Regions from separate parts of the Tissierella pigra genome, predicted to be linked through region 2. Evidence: predicted binding sites of a transcription regulator. Region 2 holds the regulator's gene; each other region holds the start of a gene.
The links. Region 2 encodes HrcA, which represses chaperone genes, less so after heat shock. Its sites were predicted from a motif close to ATTAGCACTCNATANTATNGAGTGCTAAT; they were not measured.
Positions count from the first base shown of each region.

Region 1 (7,936 bases), 1.8 Mb from region 2:
TCACATTCCATATTATTGACTTTTTCAGTAATAGATTTAATTAATAAGTTTCTGAATTTCTGTTTTCTAATTTGTATCATAATTAAATCTTTTATTTTTATTTCTATTTCTGCTACAAATCCATCATAATTGTTGAGTACATTTTCTAAAAATTCTTTTATAGATTGTTGATTTTCCTTTAATTTCTCTATTTTATTATAAATAAAGGACTTAATTTCATCGTCTATTTCCTTATTAGCGAGAGAATCTATTATGGTGTCTGGAGACAATAGATGTATACCTACGGTTTCACCAATACTCTTAGCTATTCTATCTTTTTCTTTAGGTATTAACCCAGGAGTAAAAGGAATCTTTATGCCAAATATTTTCTTCTCATAATGAGGTCTAAATAACATTTTTATGGCAAGCCAGTTTGTAAAATATCCTATAATGGCTCCAACTATAATTGGTATTATTAATTTCATACGTTTCTCCTCCAAAGTATAGATGGTTCTTTTATATAAAAGAACCATCTATCTATATTACATAAGCTTACATATATTATTTGTAAATTCTACAGGGTCTTCAATAGGCAATCCTTCTATTAGTAAAGCTTGATTATATAATAAATTAGTATATAATTTTAATTTGTCTTTATCATTTTCATAAGCAGATTTTAATGTCTCAAATACAGGGTGATTTACATTAATCTCCAGTATCTTATCTGCCTTTACATTTGGATTATCTGGCATCATATTTAAAACCTTCTCCATCTCTATTGAAAGTTCTCCTTCACTGGATAAACAAACTGGATGATTTTTCAATCTCTTAGATGGTTTGATTTCTTTTATCTTATTCAATAGAGTATCTTTCATAAATCCAAATAAATCTTTATTTTCTTCCATTTCCTTTTCATTATCTTTATCATTATCATCAGTTTCTATTCCTAAATCTCCTGATGATACTGATTTGAATTCCTTTTCCTTATACTTCATAAGTACCTTAATTGCAAATTCATCTATATCATCTGTAAAGTATAGAATTTCATAGCCTTTATCCTTTACCACTTCAGACTGTGGCAATTTATCTATTCTATCAACTGATTCTCCAACTGCATAATAAATATATTTTTGTTCTTCTGCCATTCTACTTATATACTCATCTAATGTAACCATTTTCTTTTCCTTAGATGAATAGAATAAAAGCAGGTCTTGTAAAACTTCTTTATTCATACCAAAATCACTATATACACCAAATTTCAACTGTTTACCAAAGCTTTCAAAGAATTTTTCATATTCTTCTCTATTATTTTTTAATATTAAAGCTAATTCATCTTTTATTTTATCCTCAATCTTCTTAGCAATTAGTTTTAGCTGCCTATCATGTTGTAATATTTCCCTAGATATATTAAGAGATAAATCTTCTGAATCGACTACTCCCTTTACAAAACTAAAATAATCTGGTAAAAGATCAGCACATTTTTCCATTATAAGGACTCCATTGGAATATAACTCCAGCCCTTTTTCATATTCCTTAGTATAAAAATCATAAGGTGCTTCCTGTGGTATAAATAATATAGCATTATATCTTAAAGTTCCATCTACACTTAAATGAATGGATTTCATTGGTTTATCAAAACCAAAATGTTTTTCCATATAAAAGTTTTCATAGTCTTCTTCTTTTAACTCATTTTTATTTTTTCTCCAAATAGGAACCATACTATTAATTACTTGTTCTTCTTGATATTCTTCATATTCATCTTCTGAGCCTTCTTTAAGTCTGCTCTTTGTTATATCTAATTTAATAGGATACCTAATGAAATCAGAATATTTTTTTATGATTCCCCTAAGTCTATATTCTTCTAAAAACTCATCATATTTTTCATCTTCTGTGTTTTCCTTTATACTTAGAATTATATCTGTTCCTACTATGTCCTTTTTCGTATTTTCTATGATATAACCTTCTGCTCCTTCTGACTCCCATTTATATGCTTCTTCTGATCCAAAGGTTTTACTTATGACTGTTACCTTATCTGCTACCATAAATGCAGAATAGAATCCAACACCAAATTGACCTATTATATCATACCCATCTTTTATTTGGTTTTCGTTTTTAAATGCAAAGCTTCCACTATTGGCTATTACTCCAAGATGTTCTTCTAACTCTTCTTTAGACATTCCTATTCCCGTATCTGATATGGTTAAGGTTCTATTGTCCTTATCTGCAACTATTTTGATATAATAGTCGTCCTTGTTGAAAGATATATTTTCATCTGTTAATGCCTTGTAATAAATTTTATCTATGGCATCAGATGAGTTAGAAATTAATTCTCTTAAAAATATTTCCTTATGAGTATAAATTGAGTTTACCATAAGATCTAATAAACGCTTAGATTCTGCCCTAAATTCTCTCTTTTCCATAGTATCTTCCCTTTCTCAATTCTTATTTTAAATAAATTAGCACTCATATCATTAGAGTGCTAATAAGAAAAATGTACCATATTTATTTTTCTATGTCAAGAATTTGCATATTTTTCTTTTATATTTATAAATTTATGCTTCCAATTCTCTCTCTAAATTTAAAAAACTATTAGGAAGGTATAAGTTACTATCCTTCACAAAAATATTTATTAAATTTTCCTCTGAACTATTGGAATCCTTTATCTTTGTAACCTCTTTGCTAAGGTTTTCCATTCTTCTATCTAATTGGGACACTGTAATTGCAGCTTCCTTTAATTCGTCCTTTAATCTTTGAGGAATGTCACTATTATATTTATAATAAATTTTATGCTCTAGACTTGCCCAAAAATCCATCCCCATTGTTCTAATCTGGACTTCTACATAAACATCTTCAATCCTATCTGACATAAATACCGGTACCTGTAAAATCAAGTGAAGACTTTGATACCCATTGGGCTTAGGATTTTTTATATAATCTCTATACTTTATGACCTTCAAATCCTTCTGTTGCTTTAGCATTTCACTTATTTTATATATATCCGATACAAATGAACAAACAATCCGAATCCCAGCTATATCTTTAATGTTCTCTTTTATTGAAGGAAAAGAAATCTCTAAATCTTTTCTATTTAATTTTTCTATAATACTTTCAGGAGTTTTAATTCTAGATTTCACATGCTCAATAGGATTATAGTCATGAATGTATTGAAATTCCTGATTCAAAATATTGATTTTTGTCTTTACTTCTTCAAGTCCAAACTTATAGGACATTAAAAATCTCTTTAGTTCCTTTTCCATCATCTTTAATTGATTCATATTTACTGCTGCTTTTATTTCCATCTTAAACACACCTCTTTTGTCTATTTAAATTTAATTGTATACTCTTTAACTTTTCATTTTTATTCAATTTGGTAATCTAATAGCAATATCTGTTCCTTTTCCCAAGCGGCTCTTTACATTTATTTTCCCTTCACATAAATCCACAGTACGTTTCACAAGAGAAAGCCCTAAACCATTACCTTCTGAAGAACGTGAGGAGTCCCCTTGATAAAACTTTTCAAATACTTGATGTCTAGTATCATCATTCATTCCTATACCATTATCAGATATTTTGATTTTAATATAGTTACCCTCATTACAACATTTTACTTTAATTTCTCCCCCATTGTGGCTGAACTTAATTGCATTTCCTAATAAATTTAACCAAACATGAGATAACATTTCTTCATTTCCATAATACTCAACTGAGTCTAACTCAATATTAAAACTAATATCTTTCCTCTCCCACTCCATCTGTAATAAGAGTATGCAGTTTCTAATCTGCTCGTCCAATGAAAACAACTTTTTGTCTGTAACTATTTCTTGATTTTCAAGTTTTGTTAAAAGCAAAATGTTTGAGGACATATTTGTAAGTCTTTCAGACTCTCTAATTATTATATCAATATATTCCTTACGCATTTCATCTGTTAAAGTGGAATTTTTAAGTTGTCTTGCAAATCCTCTTATGGACACTATTGGTGTTCTGAACTCATGAGAAAAGTTATTAATAAAGTCTTTACGAAACATTTCTATACTGCTTAATTCATTTGTCATAATGTTAAAGCTTCTAATAAGTTTATCTATTTCATAATTTTTCTTGAGTTCCTTTACCTTAACATTAAAATTCCCCTTAGCTACTTCTTGTGTTGCTTCAATCAATTGATTTAAAGGTCTTAAAAAGTGCTTCCCTATGGGAAAAGTAAGAATCGTTCCAATAATTGTACTTACAATAAGTCCAATCATTAGAAATAGTCTTGGAGTTACCCTTATATAGGAAAGAAAATCACATCTAATTAATATAAACAAGATAAGTCCCGATAATATACTAGAAAATATCATAATTACAAATACAAGAACCACAAGACTAAAATTTAAGCTTCGGAACCTATTCATTTACCTTTCACCGCCTTATAACCTAACCCACGTATTGTAATGATTTCAAAATCCTTATTATTCTTAAAACGCTCTCTAAGTCTATTAATATGTACATCTACTGTACGTTCATCAGAATCACTTTCTAGCCCCCATATTTCATCCATTAATTGCCTTCTAGTAAAAATTTTATTTTGATAGGATAACAATTTAAAAAGTAACATAAATTCTTTCTGAGGCAGTTCTTCAATTTTCCCTTTTTGTCTCACTGTAAGTTCATCATAATATAGTTCAGTTTTTCCAATTACCAGTCTATGCTCACTGGCAATTTTGGAACGTCTTAGAAGTGCTGCTATGCGTAAAATCATCTCCTCTTCATCTACAGGTTTTACCATATAATCATCGGTTCCTATGATAAATCCCTTCTTCTTATCTGAAGATTCCTCCTTTGCTGTTACCATTAAAATCGGAAGGTTGTATCCTGATTCCCGCAGTACTTTTGTCAATTCATATCCATCCATATTGGGCATCATAATATCTAATACTATTAAATCTATATGTTGCCTATCTAAAATTTCCAAAGCCTCCAAGCCATCTTTTGCCAAAACTGGTATATATCCATTTTCTAAAAGTACAGCTTCCATTAGTTTTCTAGTATTATCATTATCTTCAACAACCATTATGTTAAACATATTCAAGCCTCCCAGTAAAATTTGAATTTATTATATCATAGTTAAACTTACATTTAAATTTTAACTCATTATCCTATTTTTTATAATATCTCTTTTTTATTAACTGAATTTAAACAAATATAAAATTAAAAATTATTTTATAGATAACTAACATAAACCATAATGAAAAAATACACGTTCGTGCTGTTTCGAATATGGATAACTCCTACAATTCATTCAGCTACAAAATCCTAAAATTTATAACTCGCTTCCCTCAAACAAATAAATTTCTTAACGGCTTTTATAGCTTCATTCATTGGGAGCTATTCCATATTCTACAAATGCACTCTCTTAGTATCTTTTATTATGATATTAGTTATCTATAGTTTATATTGAGTTAATAATAATGTATTATACTTCCCTTATAGCAGTAAAATAACGAAGGAGAGGATATGGTGTTACAATTAAAAAATATTAAAAAAAGCTACACTACCGGTGATTTTACACAAATCGCCTTAGATAATGTAAGCTTAAACTTTAGACAAAATGAATTTGTGGCTATTTTAGGTCAAAGTGGCTCGGGAAAAACTACCTGTCTCAATATAATCGGCGGTCTTGATCAGTATGATAGTGGGGATTTGATTATTAACAGCAAATCCACCAAGAAATTTGAGGATTCTGACTGGGATGCTTATCGTAATAATAGTGTAGGGTTTATCTTTCAAAGCTATAACTTAATTGGACATTTAAGTATTATTGATAATGTGGAAATGGGAATGACTTTAAGTGGTGTTTCCTCTGTAGAAAAGTACAAAAAGGCAATGGAGGTATTGGACAAAGTTGGTCTAAAGGATCATATGCACAAGAAACCAAACCAGCTCTCTGGAGGACAAATGCAAAGAGTTGCCATAGCTCGTGCCCTTGCCAATGATCCAGACATCATTCTAGCAGATGAACCTACAGGTGCTCTTGATACCTCTACCAGCAAACAAATCATGGAGCTTATTAAAGAAATTGCTGATGATAAGCTAGTCATTATGGTTACTCACAATCCAGAACTTGCAGAGCAATATGCAGATCGTATTGTGAAATTCAAAGATGGGCAAGTTATAGATGACTCCAACCCTTATGAAGATATTAAAGAGGAAACTGGATATTCAATAAAGAAAACAAGCATGAGTTTTACTACAGCACTAAAGCTATCTGGAAAAAATATTGCAACAAAAAAATGGAGAACAGCTCTAACTGCTTTTGCTTCCAGTATAGGTCTTATTGGTATAGCATTGATACTCAGTCTTTCTACTGGATTCAAAATTCAAATTGACCAATTTCAAAGAGATGCACTTTCGGAGTTTCCTATTATAATTTCTCAAAATACTATGGATACAGATAAAGAAAGTCTTGAGAAGATGTATGGAGAGCATACTAACAATGTAGAAAATAATACTAAGATTAGAAATTCAAGTAAAGTTTATCTTTATGACTCTACTGAGAATACCATAACACACAAAAATATTATTACAGAAGACTATATTAGATATATTAATGATATGGATCCTGAAATCCTAAGTAGTATTGGATATACTAGAATGACAGGCATGAATATACTTCGTGAAAAAGATGGAGAAGTATTGCCAGTATCCTTGGCTATTGGCTTAAATATGAATAATGGAAATGGTCAACCTATGGCATTAGGTACAGGTGGCTTATCATCATATCCTGAACCTTTGGATAGTTCAGGAATATCTTATTTAGAAAAAAATTATGATCTTCTTGCTGGTGAATATCCAAAAGATGAAACAGACTTAGTGTTGGTTATTGACAATCAAAATCGTATAGATTATTCAGTACTTAAAAATCTAGGCTTTGACACTGACAATATAGAAAGTATAGATTTTGAAGACTTAGTAGGAACAGAATTCAAATTAATTTCCAATGATAACTTTTATACTAAGACTGAAATGAATACCTTTCTTCCTAGTTCCGATTACAAAGAAGTGTATAACTCAAAGGATAATATTCCTTTAAAACTATCTGGAATTGTACGATTAAAGGAAGATATGACTTTTGGTATTGTTGGAAACGGAATAGCATATAGTGACAAACTTGTTCAACGCATAATAGACTTAGCTAAAGATTCTGAAATTGTAAAAGCACAACGTGATGCAGACCATAATGTTATAACTATGGAAAAATTAGATGAAACAGCTAAAACTACATTTCTAGCTTATATAGGGGGAGATTCCATTCCTCAAATGATTTATCTATATCCTTCTGATTTTGAGTCTAAAGATGCTGTCTTAGATAAACTGGATTCATATAATAGAGATAAATCTAAAGAAGATGCAATTATTTATTCTGACCTTGCAAACACTATGACAGAAATGACTGGTGGCATTATGGATGGCATTACCATAGTACTTATTGCTTTTGCAGGAATTTCTCTTATAGTTTCTTTAATTATGATTGGAATAATAACCTATATATCTGTTTTAGAACGTACAAAGGAAATAGGCATATTGCGTGCCCTTGGAGCAAGAAAGAAAGATATAACCCGTGTATTTAATGCTGAAACCTTTATCATAGGAACCTTCTCTGGTATTTTAGGTATAGGCATTGCATATCTTCTTACATTCCCAGTAAATGTAGTAATTGAAAACATGACAGGTTTAACTAATGTAGCACAATTACATCCACTGCATGGACTTAGTTTATTAGGAATAAGTGTAGCTCTTACATTACTTGGAGGTATGCTTCCTGCAAGAATGGCAGCTAAGAAAGATCCTGTAGAGGCTTTAAGAACAGAGTAGAATTTATTTAAGTATATATAAAACATCTCAAACTGCATTAATAAGCAGTTTGAGATGTTTATTTTTGTCTACTATTTTTCATCTTTTAATCTAAGAAATAATATAT
Region 1 is NZ_JAHLPJ010000001.1:641,909-649,844, reverse strand. Features, by position in the region: gene KQI41_RS03085 (DUF445 family protein) at 1-464, opposite strand, end outside; gene htpG (molecular chaperone HtpG) at 522-2,399, opposite strand; gene KQI41_RS03075 (GTP pyrophosphokinase) at 2,532-3,278, opposite strand; gene KQI41_RS03070 (HAMP domain-containing sensor histidine kinase) at 3,342-4,370, opposite strand; gene KQI41_RS03065 (response regulator transcription factor) at 4,367-5,041, opposite strand; gene KQI41_RS03060 (ABC transporter ATP-binding protein/permease) at 5,476-7,830, shown strand; gene KQI41_RS03055 (hemerythrin domain-containing protein) at 7,902-7,936, opposite strand, start outside.
Region 1: htpG (molecular chaperone HtpG) is a predicted target of HrcA. The motif match lies at 2,435-2,463, and genes of this name have one in related genera.

Region 2 (7,936 bases):
TCAATTTTTTCACTTGCTTTTATTCTTAAAACATCTTTTATATGCTTTATATCGGTCCCTATTATTTCTATAGTATCGTTTTGTATCTGTTCCTTTTCAACGAAAAATCTGTGCATATTCTCACCTAATTATTAGTAGCTATAATACAAGCCCAACTATTTTGTTTCTTAATTTCTAGAATTTTAAATCCATTTTCTATTAATGCCTTTTCTACTAAATCAATTTTTTCTATAATAATACCTGATGTAATAAATATTCCACTATCTTTTAGATATGCTTTTAGATCCTTTGTCATTTTTGCAATTATTTCTGCTATTATATTGGATACTATTATATTAGCCTTACCTTCGACTACATCTAGTAAATTACCATTTTTAATTTCTACAATATCACTTACATTATTTAACTGTATATTTTCATTAGATACTTTTACACATACTTCATCTAAGTCCACCCCTACTACTTTTTTCGCTCCAAGTTTTGCTGCCACTATACTAAGTATGCCACTACCACAGCCAATATCATATACTGTATCGCCTTGTTTTACATACTCTTCTAAAGCTTCAGTACACATAATAGTAGTTTCATGGGTTCCTGTACCAAAAGCCATGCCTGGGTCTAATTCTATTAATATATCATCTTCTTCCAATGTGCATTCTTCCCAAGAAGGTTTAATTAATATTTTCTTTCCTATTCTAAGAGGTTTATAATATTTTTTCCATGAATCTGCAAAGTCCTCATCATTTATAACTGCTATATTGATTTCATTTGACCCTAAGGCTATGGTAGAATTGGCTTTCATTCTAATTTTTATTTCTTCTATTATTTCTTCTACATTTTCTTCTTCTGAAAAATAAGCTTTAATAGATATTTCGTCTGATTCTATATTTATTAAATCAGGGTCTACAAAATCCCAATTTTCCTTATACTTAGATAGTTCAAGAATATCTCTTGGATCTTCTATAGCAAGTCCCGTAGCTCCTGCATCATATAAAATGCTTGATACTAAGTCCTCTAATTCGGCAGTAGTTTTTATTTTAACTTCCGTCCAATTCATAAACACACATCCTTTTTAGTTTAAAATAATTATAACCTAAGCATAATATAAAAGTCACTATGATTTTAAAAACAATCACTGTATAGTGATTGTTAATTAAAGGCATCTTTAACCTTGCCAAAAAATCCTTTTTTATGTTCTTTAATATCTTCTCCAGTTTCTTTCGCAAAATCCCTTAATAATTCTTTTTGCTTCTCTGATAATTTAGTAGGCACTGCTACTTCTACAGTAAAAAATAAATCTCCTCTTCCATGTCCTCTAAGATATGGAACTCCCATACCTTTAAGTCTATATTCAGTTCCTGTCTGTGTTCCTTCTGGAATAGTATAATTTGTTATCCCTTCTAAAGTCGGTACTTGTATTTCTGCTCCCAATGCTGCTTCTGTAAATGTAATAGGTATAGTTAGATATATATTATTTCCAGTACGTTTAAATATTGGGTCTTCAGCTACATTTATATAAATATATAAATCTCCGCTAGGTCCGCCTTTATCTCCAGATTCACCTTCTCCTCTCATGGATATAATAGACTCATTATCCACACCTGCAGGAATTTTAACTTTAATCTTTTTAGTCTTCATTTCTTTGCCTGAACCATTACAACTATTACATTTTTCTTTAATGATTTCACCTGTTCCATTACAAGTATCACAAGTAGAAGTCCTTACAAATTGTCCAAGAGGAGTTTGCTGAGCATATCTTACTTCTCCTCTACCATTACAGGTCCTACAAGTTTCCTTTGATGTTCCTGGTTTGGCTCCCGTCCCGCTACAAGAACTGCAATTTTCTGTTCTTCTAATTTGTATTTCTTTTTCTGTGCCAAATATGGATTCCTTAAACTCTAGATTTAAATCATACCTTAAATCATTACCCCTAGTTGGTCCATTTCGTCTTGAACCCCTACTAAATCCACCACCAAACATATCAAATATATCTTCAAAAATATCACCAAATCCTCCAAAGCCTTCACCATATCCACCTGCTTGAGGATCTACTCCTGCGTGTCCAAATCTATCATATCTAGATTTTTTCTCTGGATCACTTAATATTTCATAAGCCTGATTCGCTTCTTTAAATTTTGCTTCAGCTTCTTCATTATTTGGATTTAAATCAGGATGATATTTCTTTGCTAAAGTTCTATAGGCCCTCTTTATCTCATCTTCTGATGCATCTTTACCTATACCCAAGATTTCATAGTAATCCCTCATCATTTCACCAACCTTTAAATTTCCTCATACAATTATATCAAATATATGAGCTAAATCAAATGATTTAGCTCATATATTTTTCTTTTTTTATTCTTCATCTACTACTTCGTAGTCTGCATCTACTACATCATCATTTGCTTCTTGACTGCCTTCTTGGTTATTAGCATTTTCATACATTTTTTGAGATATAGAATAAAATGCTTCAGTTAATTCTTCAGTTTTTTGCTTAATTTCATCATAGTCGTCTCCCTCTAACGCTTTCTTTAACTCTTCTAGCTTGGATTCAACTTGTGCTTTTTCATCTGCCCCAATTTTGTCTTCTACTTCTTTTAAAGTCTTTTCAGTTTGATAAACTAGATTATCTCCATTATTTCTTATTTCGATAGTTTCTTTTCTCTTTTTATCTTCTTCTGCAAATCTCTCTGCTTCTTTTACTTTTCTTTCTATTTCATCATCTGAAAGCTTAGTAGAAGCAGTTATGGTTATTCTCTGTTCTTTTCCTGTTCCTAAGTCTTTTGCACTTACATTTACAATACCATTGGCATCTATATCAAAAGTTACTTCTATTTGCGGAACTCCTCTTTGTGCTGGAGGTAATCCTGTTAATTGGAATCTTCCCAATGTAGTATTGTCTGCAGACATTTGACGTTCACCTTGTAGAACATGAATATCTACTGATGTTTGGTTATCTGCTGCTGTAGTAAATATTTGACTCTTTTTAGTTGGTATAGTTGTATTTCTTTCAATCAATCTAGTAGTTACTCCACCTAAAGTCTCAATACCTAAAGAAAGTGGTGTAACGTCTAATAAAAGTATATCCTTAACTTCTCCAGCAAGAACCCCACCTTGTATTGCTGCGCCTAATGCAACACATTCATCTGGGTTAATATCTTTTTGAGGTTCTCTTCCGATTAACTTCTTAACTGCATCTTGAACAGCTGGAATTCTAGTTGAACCACCAACTAAAAGCACTTTTTCTATATCAGAAGCTTGTAAACCAGCATCTTTTAATGCTTCTCTAACTGGCTCCAATGTTTTATCAACTAAGCTAGAAGTCAATTCATTGAATTTCGCTCTTGTAATATCCATATTTAAATGTAATGGACCTGATTGAGTAGCAGTAATAAATGGAAGATTGATATTTGTTGACATAGTTGAAGACAATTCTTTTTTAGCCTTTTCCGCAGCTTCTTTCAGTCTTTGTAAACTCATTTTATCTTGTTTTAAATCTATTCCATTTTCTTTTTTAAATTGTTCAGCTATATAGTTTACTACGGCTTCATCAAAGTCGTCTCCCCCTAGATTATTGTTTCCGCGAGTAGCTAATACTTCAAATACTCCATCTCCAAGTTCTAGTATAGATACGTCAAAAGTACCTCCACCTAAGTCGAATACCATAATCTTATGCTGTCCTTCTTCTTTATCCATTCCATAAGCAAGAGCTGCTGCTGTTGGTTCATTTATAATCCTTTTTACTTCTAATCCTGCTATTTTTCCAGCATCTTTTGTTGCTTGTCTTTGACTATCTGTGAAATACGCTGGCACTGTAATTACTGCCTCAGTAACAGTTTCACCTAAATAGCTTTCTACATCTGCCTTGATTTTTTGTAAAATCATAGCTGATATTTCTTCTGGTGAATAGTCTTTACTATCTATATTTACTTTATGGTCTGAACCCATTTTTCTTTTTATTGAAGCTACTGTTCTATCTGGATTTGTTATGGCTTGCCTTTTTGCTGTTTCACCAACAAGTCTTTCTCCATCCTTTGTAAATGCTACTATAGATGGTGTTGTTCTATTTCCTTCTATATTAGCTATTATAGTAGGCTCTCCACCCTCCATTACTGCAACACATGAGTTTGTAGTACCTAAGTCAATTCCAATTATTTTTCCCATATATAACTCCTCCTAAATAAATGTTATTTTGCAACTTTAACCATTGATGGTCTAATAACTTTGTCTTTTAATATATACCCTGTCTGTAACACTTCAGATATTTTTCCTTCATCATATTCTGTATTTTCTTCCATAAGTATTGCATGATGGAAATTAGGATTGAAATCTTCTCCTAAGGATTTTATTTCTTCAATTCCATTGTCATTAAGGGTTTTTATTAACTGTTGGTATATCATTTCTATACCTTTATAAAAACCGCTTTCCTTATCTTCTTCCGATTCCATTGCTCTTTGAAAATTATCTATTATAGGCAATAAATCGCATACAAAAGATTCTAAAGCATAAGCAATTGTACTTTCCTTATCTTTTTCAGCTCTTTTTCTAAAATTAATAAAATCAGCTTGAAGTCTTAATAATTTATTGTTTAGCTCTTCTACTTGTTTTGATTCCTCAGTTTCTTCCAAATCTTCATTAGAACTATCAGAAATAACTTCTTCTGTTAACTCCTCATCTTCTTTAGGGTTTTCATTTTCTTTTTTCATTACATCACCTCTTAAATATTATAGTTATCTTGAGATATGTTTGCCCATGAGCATATCTATAATTTCTGTAATGTTTACAGAAAATAACTGCAATGTATTTATTAAATTCAAGTAATCCATTCTTGTAGGGCCTATAATACCTATTTTTCCTATGGTTTTATCCCCTAGTTTATAGGTTGTTGTAATTAAGCTACAATCTTTTATAGATTCATGAATATTTTCATTTCCAATTATTATTTCCATATCTTGAGATATAGAGTTATTTAATAAAAGATCTACAACTAAATCTTTATCTTCTATAAAGGATATAAAAGATTTAGCTTTTTCTAAGTCCTTATACTCTGGAAAATTTAGTATTTTAGTTATACCATCTGAATATAAATCAACATTATCTATATCTTCCATAGATTGGTTTATAATAGGTATAATTTTATCTATAGTGGTCTTATATTCATATATTTCCTTCATTATACCCTCTGATAATTCCTCACCAATTTCTTCTATTGATAAACCTTTTAGTTTGTGAGTTAAATAATTAGATATTATATTAATCTGTTCTTCTGGTATCTCCTGATTCAATCTAAAAATAGAATTTTTAACTGTTCCAGTATTGCTTATTAAAACCATCAATACCTGTTTTTCATCAATTGGTATTAACTGAATATGTTTTATTTTAGATCCTTTCATGTTTGGAGATAGTGCAAGGGCTGTATAGCTGGTTATAGCAGATAATACTTTTGCAGAGTTTTGTAATAGCTGCTCTATTTCTCTTGATTCACTAATTAAGATTTTTTTAATCTTGCCCTTCTTTTCTAAATCTATTTTATAATTTTGATTTTTTAAGATTTCATTTACATATAATCTATATGCCTTATCTGACGGAACTCTTCCTGACGAAGAATGAGGTTTGTTTAGATATCCTAATTCTTCTAAATCAGACATTTCATTTCTTATGGTAGCAGAGCTTACTCCTAAATCATATTGTTTAGTTATTGTTCGTGAACCTATAGGTTCTGCACTCATTATATAAGAATTTATAATGGCATAAAGAACTTTAAGCTTTCTATTATCTAGCATACTCTATCACCTCAGTATTTTAAATACTAGACTTGTTATTAGCACTCTATGTTATTGAGTGCTAATGCTTACGATTTAAAGTTACCACTACTAATAAATTTTGTCAATAGTTTTTGATAAAAATGTTAAATTATTTTAGAAAATCTACTTCTACTAAGTTGGATAAATCTAACCCTTTCTTTGTTAATTTAACAAAGCCTTTTTCATTTACTATTAATCCATTATTTATATGCTTATTTATTATATCCTCATATCGATTTTCTATTTCTTCGTCAAATCTTCTCTTAAATTCTAGTTTATTTATTCCTTTTATTTTTCTTAGTCCTAATATACAAAATTCCTCTATTTCTGTTTCCAAATTAATTATTTCTTCTCCATCTATTGGCAAATCCTTTTCCTTTAACTTTTTTATATAATTATTTATATTAGATACGTTAAAAAACCTTTTATTTTCCATATAAGAATGACTACTTAATCCTAATCCTAAATACGGTTCTAAGTCCCAATAGACTAAATTATGTTTACATTCATATCCTGCCAAACTATAGTTGGAAATTTCATAGTGATTATATCCATAATTAATAAGATATTCTGTAACCTTATGATACATTTCTCTTTCAATATCCTCATTAGGAAGTGTTATACTTCCTTTCCTATATAAATTATACAGCTTTGTATTTTCTTCTAATATAAGTCCATAATAAGATATGTGTTTTACTCCAATTTGAATTATCTTATCTAGTGAATCTATTACATTTTCAATAGTTTGGTTAGGCAGTCCAAAGATTAAATCTACATTGATATTTTCTATATTTGCTCCCTTTAGCAATTCATAACTTCTATAAAAATCTTCCGAGGTATGAATTCTTCCTATGGATTTTAATAAATTATTATCTAGAGTTTGTACTCCCATACTGACTCTATTGATTCCGGCTTCTTTGTATAACCTTACTTTTTCTTTATCTATGGTTCCTGGATTTGCTTCTATAGTTATTTCTGTTAAACCAGTAGTATTGAAATTTTCATATATAAACTTAAGGAGTTTATATATATATTTTCCATCTATAGATGATGGAGTTCCACCGCCTATAAATATGGTTTTTATAGTATAATCTTTTAGTTTTTCCTTATACAGTTCCATTTCAATTAGGAGACTACCTATATAATCATGAATTCTATGATTTTCATGGGAAAATGACGTAAAATCACAATAATAACATTTGCTTATACAGAATGGTATATGAATATATAAAGAGATTTCTTTCATTTTTTCCTCCTAAAATTAATTTAGGAACGGTAGAAACCGTTCCATAGATTATTTTTCATCATATTTTAGAACAGTTAAAAATGCTTCCTGAGGAACTTCAACTGAACCAATTTGTCTCATACGCTTTTTACCTTCTTTTTGTTTCTCTAGTAATTTCTTCTTCCTCGATATATCTCCACCATAACATTTAGCAAGTACATCTTTTCTAAGGGCCCTTATGGTCTCTCTTGCTATTATTTTTGAACCTATGGTAGCTTGAATAGGTACTGCAAACTGATGCCTTGGTATAACATCTACTAATCTTTCTGCTATATTTCTTCCTCTTTCATATGCCTTTTCCTCATGAACTATTAAGGAGAAGGCATCTACTAATTCTCCATTAATAAGAATATCCATTTTCACAAGTTTCGATTGCTGGTATCCTTTTAAATCATAATCTAAAGAAGCATATCCTCTAGTCTTTGATTTAAGTGCATCAAAGAAATCGTAGATTACCTCGTTTAAAGGTAGTTCATAATGAAGTACAACCCTTTTTTCTTCTAAATACTCCATATTTAAGAAAGTTCCTCTTTTGTTTTGACAAAGCTCCATTATTGCACCTACATAGTCTGTAGGAGTCATTATATTAGCTGTTACAATAGGTTCTTCCATATATTCTATTTCTGTCAATGGAGGAAGATTAGATGGATTTTGTATTTCCACAACTTCTCCTGTAGTTTTTGTTATTTTGTATATAACTGAAGGTGCAGTAGTTATTATGTTTAAGTCGAATTCTCTTTCCAATCTTTCCTGAATTATTTCCATGTGTAAGAGCCCTAAGAAGCCACATCTAAAGCCAAATCCTAAAGCAACAGATGTTTCAGGTTCAAAATCCAATGCTGCATCATTT
Region 2 is NZ_JAHLPJ010000001.1:2,437,654-2,445,589, forward strand. Features, by position in the region: gene KQI41_RS11935 (RsmE family RNA methyltransferase) at 1-116, opposite strand, end outside; gene prmA (50S ribosomal protein L11 methyltransferase) at 125-1,057, opposite strand; gene dnaJ (molecular chaperone DnaJ) at 1,150-2,268, opposite strand; gene dnaK (molecular chaperone DnaK) at 2,353-4,161, opposite strand; gene grpE (nucleotide exchange factor GrpE) at 4,185-4,703, opposite strand; gene hrcA (heat-inducible transcriptional repressor HrcA) at 4,728-5,780, opposite strand; gene hemW (radical SAM family heme chaperone HemW) at 5,911-7,047, opposite strand; gene lepA (translation elongation factor 4) at 7,096-7,936, opposite strand, start outside.

Region 3 (7,936 bases), 620 kb from region 2:
AAGGATGTATGTGATAAACTAGGTCATGGAGTATCCATAGAATCCATTGAAGGAGAAGGTACAAAATCAAGTATTATTTTTTACCACGGCAAGAGTATTTATGACCTAACACAGTGAACGGAGTGAGTAAATAGATTTGAGTTGGGAAACTGCGGAAAATGACCTAACCTAACAATATTGTAAGATAATATCTCCATTTGAAAGGGAAATCGATAGAAAGATTTCCCTTAAATTATTATGATATATATAGAAATACAAATCAGGAGGTAATGAAATGGCAGTATTACAAACTAAAGATTTATCTAAAATATATGGAAGCAAAGGCAAAGGAATATCAGTAAAGGCGTTAGATAATTTTAACATGAATATAAAAGAAGGAGAATTTGTGGGAATAATGGGTCCTTCAGGTAGTGGAAAGACTACATTATTAAATATCCTTGCTACAATAGACTCTCCATCATCAGGAGAAATCAATATAAATGGAGAAGATCCATACAGGCTAAAAGAAGATAAATTGGCTATATTTAGAAGAAGAAATTTGGGTTTTATATTTCAAGATTTTAATCTATTAGACACATTGTCAGTAAAAGAAAATATAATTCTTCCTTTAGTTTTAGAAGGACTATTAAAAAAAGAAATAGAAAAGAAATTAGATGAAATATCATCCATATTAAATATTAAGGATATTTTAGATAAAAGAACCTATGAAATATCAGGAGGACAGCAGCAAAGGACTGCTTGTGCAAGGGCATTAATTAATAATCCAGCTATTATTCTAGCAGATGAACCTACAGGGAACTTAGATTCTAAGGCATCCTTTGATTTAATGAGTTCTTTAGAGAAAATTAATGAAAAGAGAAAGGCAACCATAGTAATGGTAACTCATGATGCCTTTGCAGCTAGTTTCTGTAAGAGAATAATAATGATAAAGGATGGAAAATTTTTCACTGAAATAGTTAAGGATTCTAACAGACAAATATTTTTTAAAGAAATATTAGATGCCTTATCTCTTTTAGGAGGTGGGTATAATGAAAATATCTAATATGGCTCTTAGTAATGTTAAAGGAAATCTATATAGATATGTAATGTATTATTTAAGCAATGCGTTTGCTGTTACAGCATTTTTTATATTTGCTAACTTTGTATTTCATCCCTCTTTAAATTATAAGGGTATAGGTGGACATCCAGTATCACAAATGGGAGTAATTAATAGTATGATAGCTTGTCAAGTTATTATAGTAATATTTTCCGTGTTATTTGTGGAATATTCTACCTCCATATTTTTGAAGTCTCGAGGGAAGGAGTTTGGATTACTTTCTTTATATGGAATGACAAGAAAACAAATAAGGAAATATGTATTTATAGAAAACACTATAATAACAATTTTATCCATAGGAACTGGGATATTGTCAGGATTAGTTTTTTCTAAATTATTTCTTATGGCCATGGAAGCATTTATGGATATTAGCCTTCCATTTAATATATCCTTTAAGGCTTTAGGGCTTACGATTTTAGTGTTTTTTGTTTTATTTGAAATAGTAAGTATTTTAATGCTTTTTAAAATAAAAAATAAAGAAATAATACAACAGATTAAAAGCAATAGGATACCTAAGGAAATACCAAACTTTTCGAGAAAAAAATCAATTCTTGGTGTTAGTTTATTGGTCTTAGGATATGGTATAGCTTGGATTGTAGAAGGAGCTTTTGTCCCTTTGGCTATGCTTCCAGTTATATTTATAGTTGTAGCTGGTACCTATTTTACATTTACTCAATTTAGCATAGCTGTGGCTAATAAAGTTTTAAAAAATGAAAATATCCTTTATAAAAAGGTTAATATGATATCCTATTCTCAAATGATATTCAAATTACAAGATACAGCTAAGGTATTATTTGCAGCAGCGATTTTAGGTGCAATTACCTTTACTGCTACAGAAACTATATATTCATTTTTTACAGAAAGTTCAAGTATATCAGGAATTGATACACCAGAGGATATTGGAATAATACAAAAAGGAGAAACATTGAAGGATAATCAGAGCATAGATAAAGTAAAAGAAATCCTAGAAAATTATGATTTAAAAATAAATGAGTTTCATACAGTTAAAAATATAAGGATTAAAAATGAATCAAAAAAAATTAATGATAATATTAGGGAAGAAATTTTACTTATATCCAATGAGGATTATAATAAACTAGCAGTTTATCAAGGAAAGGATGAAATTACAGTAAAAGAGAATGAGGTAGTATATAATTTTCCTTATGAGATAATTGACTATAATGGTAAACCAGAAAAGATTAAGAGGTATCCTTTAGAAACAGCACAATTAAAACTAAAGGACAAAGTAAAAGAATATAAAGTAAGTGGAGAATTACATGATAGTGTAATGTCATTAAATAAACTAGGATATTTTGATGCCTTTATATTAAATGATAAAGACTATGAAAACTGGCTGGAAATAGCAGGAGATGAGGATCTAGTTATATACAATGGAATAAAACTAGATAAATGGAAGAATTCCTTTGATGCTTCAGTTGAAATAAAGGAGATGTTGGGAAGTAAATATGAATACAGCTATTATGCCAAGGCAATTCCATATAAAAGTATTAAAAATAGTTTCGGACTCACATTATTCATAGGATTTTTCATAGCCTTTTTATTCTTTATAGCTTCAGGCAGTATAATATATTTTAAACTATTCAACGAAGTAAAACAGGATAAAGTAGAATACGACATACTTAGAAAAATTGGAACAACGGAGAAGGAGATAAATAAGATAATAACTAAGCAAATAGGGACTATATTCTTTTTGCCCTTTGTGGTTAGTACTACACATTCTTTGTTTGCATTGAAATCTCTTTCTAATTTACTTCAAAAAAATCTTTTTGCAAACGGACTTGTAGTTGCATTGGGATATTTAGTGTTTCAGATGATTTATTTTATTATAATAAGGACAATGTATATAAGAAAAGTAAAATATAATTAAAAAAATAGAGTAAAAATGGAATAAGTAACTATTCATTATTAGTTATTCACTATTCACTGTATTTAAGGAGGTAGATTAATTATGCTAGGAACAATAGTAAATACTGTAGCAATTATAATAGGATCATTATTAGGTATAGGTATAAAAAAAGGAATTAAAGATGATTATAAGAATACAATAATGGATGGGATAGGTCTTGCAGTAATGGTTATTGGCATAATGGGAGGAATTAAATCTGAAAATATTATTTTAGTTATAGGAAGTATTGTAGTAGGAGGTATAATAGGTGAAATAATTGGGATAGAAAACAAACTAGACAATCTAGGAAATTCCTTGCAAAGTAAATTTGGAGGGAAGGATAGTAATTTTTCTAAAGGGTTTGTAACAGCTTCTTTAGTATATTGCGTGGGAGCTATGGCAATAGTTGGTTCTCTTGAATCTGGTATACAAAGTAATCATGAAACATTATTTGCGAAATCAATTCTTGATGGTATTTCAGCTATAATATTTTCCTCAACGTTAGGAATCGGAGTAGCATTTTCAAGTATTCCAGTGTTTATTTATCAAGGCAGTATTACTTTATTAGCTAATTCTGTAAAAGGTTTATTGACTCCGCAAGTAGTAAATGAAATGTCAGCAGTTGGTGGGCTACTTATTATGGCAATAGGAATAAATATACTAGGGATTAAAAAAATAAAGGTAGGAAATATGCTTCCGTCAGTTTTTATTCCTATTATTTACTATATATTAGTAAATTTGGTTAATTTAATAAGATAATAAGAGTAAATTAAAGAAAAAATAAGAATGATGGATAAAAAGGTATATTTTAGCAAATGATGACTTAATACAGTCAAATTTAAGACTTGATTCCATCAATTCATTTAAGTAACATATATATTGTAAACATTAGCACTCAATAACAATGAGTGCTAATAAAAAGAAAAAGATTACTATTAACATAGGGAGGTAGTTGATTATGAACCTAAGACCACTAGGTGATAGAATTGTAATTAAGAAGGTTGAAGTAGAGGAAAAAACAAAATCAGGTATAGTTTTACCAAGTTCTGCTAAGGAACAACCACAAATGGCTGAAGTAGTTGCAATCGGTGCAGATATTACAAATGATGAAAAGAAAAAAGATCAAATTAAAGCAGGAGACAAAGTAATATTTTCAAAATATGCAGGAACTGAAATAAAAGTAGATGGTGAAGAATTAACTATATTAAAATTATCTGACATATTAGCAATAGTAGAATAAACCAGTGAATAACTAATAGTGAATAGTGAAAAGTTTTAAGTAAGACTTTTGGGTCCTTAATCTTTTCAACTATTAGTTATTCACTAAAAAAACTATTAACTGAATTTAAAAAGGAGTGGATATAAATGGCTAAGGAAATTATGTTTGGAGAAGATGCACGTCGTGCAATGGAAAGAGGAATAAACCAATTAGCTGATACTGTAAAAGTTACGTTGGGACCTAAAGGTAGAAATGTTGTATTAGATAAAAAATTTGGTGCACCACTTATTACAAATGATGGTGTAACTATTGCTCGTGAAATCGAATTAGAAGATAAGTATGAAAATATGGGTGCTCAACTTGTTAAAGAAGTAGCTACAAAAACTAATGATGTGGCAGGAGATGGAACAACAACAGCTACTTTACTTGCTCAAGCAATTATTAGAGAAGGGCTTAAAAACGTTGCAGCAGGTGCAAACCCAATGATTCTTCAAAAAGGAATTAGGTCTGCTGTAAATACTGCAGTAGAAGAAATCAAAAGATTCTCTAAGACTGTTGACTCCAAAGAAGCTATAGCTCAACTTGCATCAATTTCAGCAGGAGATGAAGAAATCGGTAAATTAATAGCTGAAGCTATGGAAAAGGTAGGTAAAGATGGAGTAATCACTGTAGAAGAATCAAGATCCATGGGAACAACTTTAGATGTAGTAGAAGGTATGCAGTTTGATAGAGGATATGTATCTGCTTATATGGTAACAGATACTGAAAAAATGATAGCGGAATATGATAATCCATATATTTTAATCACAGATAAGAAGATTACAAATATCCAAGAAATTCTTCCTATTCTTGAAGAAATAGTACAAATGAGTAAACCACTAATAATCATTGCTGAAGATATTGAAGGAGAAGCAATGGCTACATTAGTAGTTAACAAATTAAGAGGAACATTCAACTGTATTGCTGTTAAGGCACCTGGTTTTGGTGATAGAAGAAAAGAAATGTTACAAGATATAGCTATATTAACAGGTGGAACAGTAATATCAGAAGAATTAGGATATGATTTGAAAGAAGCTACTGTTGATATGTTAGGTAGAGCAGCGAAGGTTAAGGTAGATAAAGAAACAACTGTAATAGTTAATGGAGAAGGGGACCAAGAAGAAATTAAAAATAGAGTTAAACAAATCAAGGCTCAACTTGAAGAAACAGATTCAGAATTCGATGCTGAAAAACTTCAAGAAAGATTAGCTAAATTATCAGGAGGAGTAGCAGTAATCCAAGTAGGTGCTGCAACTGAAACTGAACTTAAAGAAAGAAAACTTAGAATAGAAGATGCTCTAGCTGCAACTCGTGCAGGAGTTGAAGAGGGTATGGTTCCTGGTGGTGGAACAGTGTTAATAGATGCAATACCAGCTGTTGCTAAATTACTTGAAACTACAAATGGAGATGAAAAAACAGGAGTTAGTATAATAGTTCGTGCATTAGAAGAACCAGTTAGACAAATAGCAACTAATGCAGGATTAGAAGGTTCTGTTATTGTAGAAAAAGTTAAAGCAGAAGCTGTAGGTACTGGATTCGATGCTTTAAATGAAAAATATGTAGATATGATTCAAACAGGTATAGCAGACCCAACTAAGGTAACTAGATCAGCTCTACAAAATGCAGCATCTGTAGCAGCAATGGTACTTACTACAGAAAGTGCAGTAGTAGATGTAGAAAAAGAAGACCCAATGGCAGCCATGGCAGGAATGGGTGGCATGGGTGGTATGGGCGGTATGATGTAGTAAGCCCCAAATCTATTACATTTACTAGATCTGAAACAAGATGGAATTGATTTATTACGATTTTGTTGCCCAAATATAAATATTAGAGGCTACTCATAAGTTTAGAGAACTTATGTGAAGCCTCTTTTATAATATCGTAAATAATTAAATTGCAGAAAGATGCTCTAAAAACCTATTATAAATAATTATAAGTGTATATAATAGATTGATGCAGAGCCAATAATTTGAATATAATATTGACAGTACAAGTATTGTTGTATATACTTGTTGATAGGATAAGGGAGTAATTAGCACAATAAAATTTGTGTAATAAAGTCAACATACTGATAAAATTTATCTGGCTTTATTTTAAATAATGAGACTTGTCTGCAGAAAAAGACTGCAGACAAGTCTTTTTTTATTTAATAGGAAAGTCCTACTTTTCCTATTAAATAAAAAAAAGGCAGCCCAGGAATCTTGAGCATGCCAATAAAGCCTAAGATTGTTAGACTATTTTCTGTACTCGTAATGAACACCACGAATACCAGTATAAGATTTTGGAGTCATGATACCATCGCAAACTTGGCAAAAAGGTTGTGGTGGTACAGATGGATCAAGTCCATTAAATAAATTATCTTCTTCTAATTCTTGTACAATGAAACGTGGAACCCATAGTGAATAATTGCATTTAGTACAGATAAACTCTACTAAATCATCATTTTTAGAAAAACCTTCTAGAATATTCATAATAAAAAACCCCCATAGTGCTAATTAATTACTAAGCACTATTATACCTAGGAGGAGATAAATTATCAATATAAGGGTTCTTGTTAAAATTAAAAATATCAACCAGTTCCATTGTTTGGCCACAAGAACATGAAAGGGGATCTAGCCCAAAAGCAAGAAGAAGGCGTGCACGCCAATGAGAATACTTTTTTCTAAACTTTCTTTTTCCAAGGCTTTCCATGCGATAAAGCTTTGAGGAATGAGTGTATTCCTTGGCATAAAGGCCGTAATAGCGAATCATTTTAAATTGTTCATCAGGAATATGGATAATTAGACGCTTAATAAAATCAAAAGCATGTATTTTTTCAGTAACGCGTTGATTATCTTCATGGCGATCGTAGTAAAAAGTAACAAATTTACCATCATAATCAAGAATACGAGATTGAGCCATAGCAGGACGCCCAGTATATCGAATAATATATTCAACAGCATCCTTAGCCTTTGAATCCATATTAGATTTAGCATAAACATAAAATCCATCAGAGTATGTCTTGAATAGACGAGACTTCAGAGCATAAAAAGAATTGCCTAAGTATTTATGAAGAAAATCTAATATAGTGGCTTGCCATCTCTTTCGAAGCATATTAAAGGGAATATGAGAAATTTTACGCCAAATAGTTTTATTCCCTGAAGCACCTTCGGTAACAATCATATGTATATGTGGATTCCATTTTAAATCCCGTCCAAAAGTGTGCATAGTAGAGATAATACCAGGTTTAAAATTCTCAGATTTATTAAGCTTAGAAAACCAAGTAAGAATAGTGTCGGCACTAGCTTTAAAGAGTAAATGGAGCAAATTCCTGTCTTTACGAAAGAAGATACGAAGTTCTTCTGGAATGGTAAAAACAATATGCCTATGCTTGCAATTAATAAGCTTAGAAGAAATCTTAGAAGCACGATCTTGAATATATTTAGCACCACAAGAATTACAAAATCTGCTCTTACAAGTAAAATAGACATACTTAAATTTAGAGCAATTTTCACAATGATAAAGAGCATGACCCATAGAAGGGTCACCACACTTAATGATTTTATCAACATTTTTTAAGACAGCGGAACGAAGGGAATATCCTTCCAAAACAAAGGCATCCCAATGGTCAGAAAAAATATCTTTAATTTTAATAGAAAAGCTGCTCATATTATCACCATTTTATTTATACCAAAAA
Region 3 is NZ_JAHLPJ010000001.1:3,060,741-3,068,676, reverse strand. Features, by position in the region: gene KQI41_RS15155 (sensor histidine kinase) at 1-117, shown strand, start outside; gene KQI41_RS15150 (ABC transporter ATP-binding protein) at 275-1,042, shown strand; gene KQI41_RS15145 (ABC transporter permease) at 1,029-2,984, shown strand; gene KQI41_RS15140 (DUF554 domain-containing protein) at 3,066-3,761, shown strand; gene KQI41_RS15135 (co-chaperone GroES) at 3,961-4,242, shown strand; gene groL (chaperonin GroEL) at 4,368-6,005, shown strand; gene KQI41_RS15125 (hypothetical protein) at 6,495-6,731, opposite strand; gene KQI41_RS15120 (IS91 family transposase) at 6,763-7,908, opposite strand.
Region 3: KQI41_RS15135 (co-chaperone GroES) is a predicted target of HrcA. The motif match lies at 3,890-3,918, and genes of this name have one in related genera.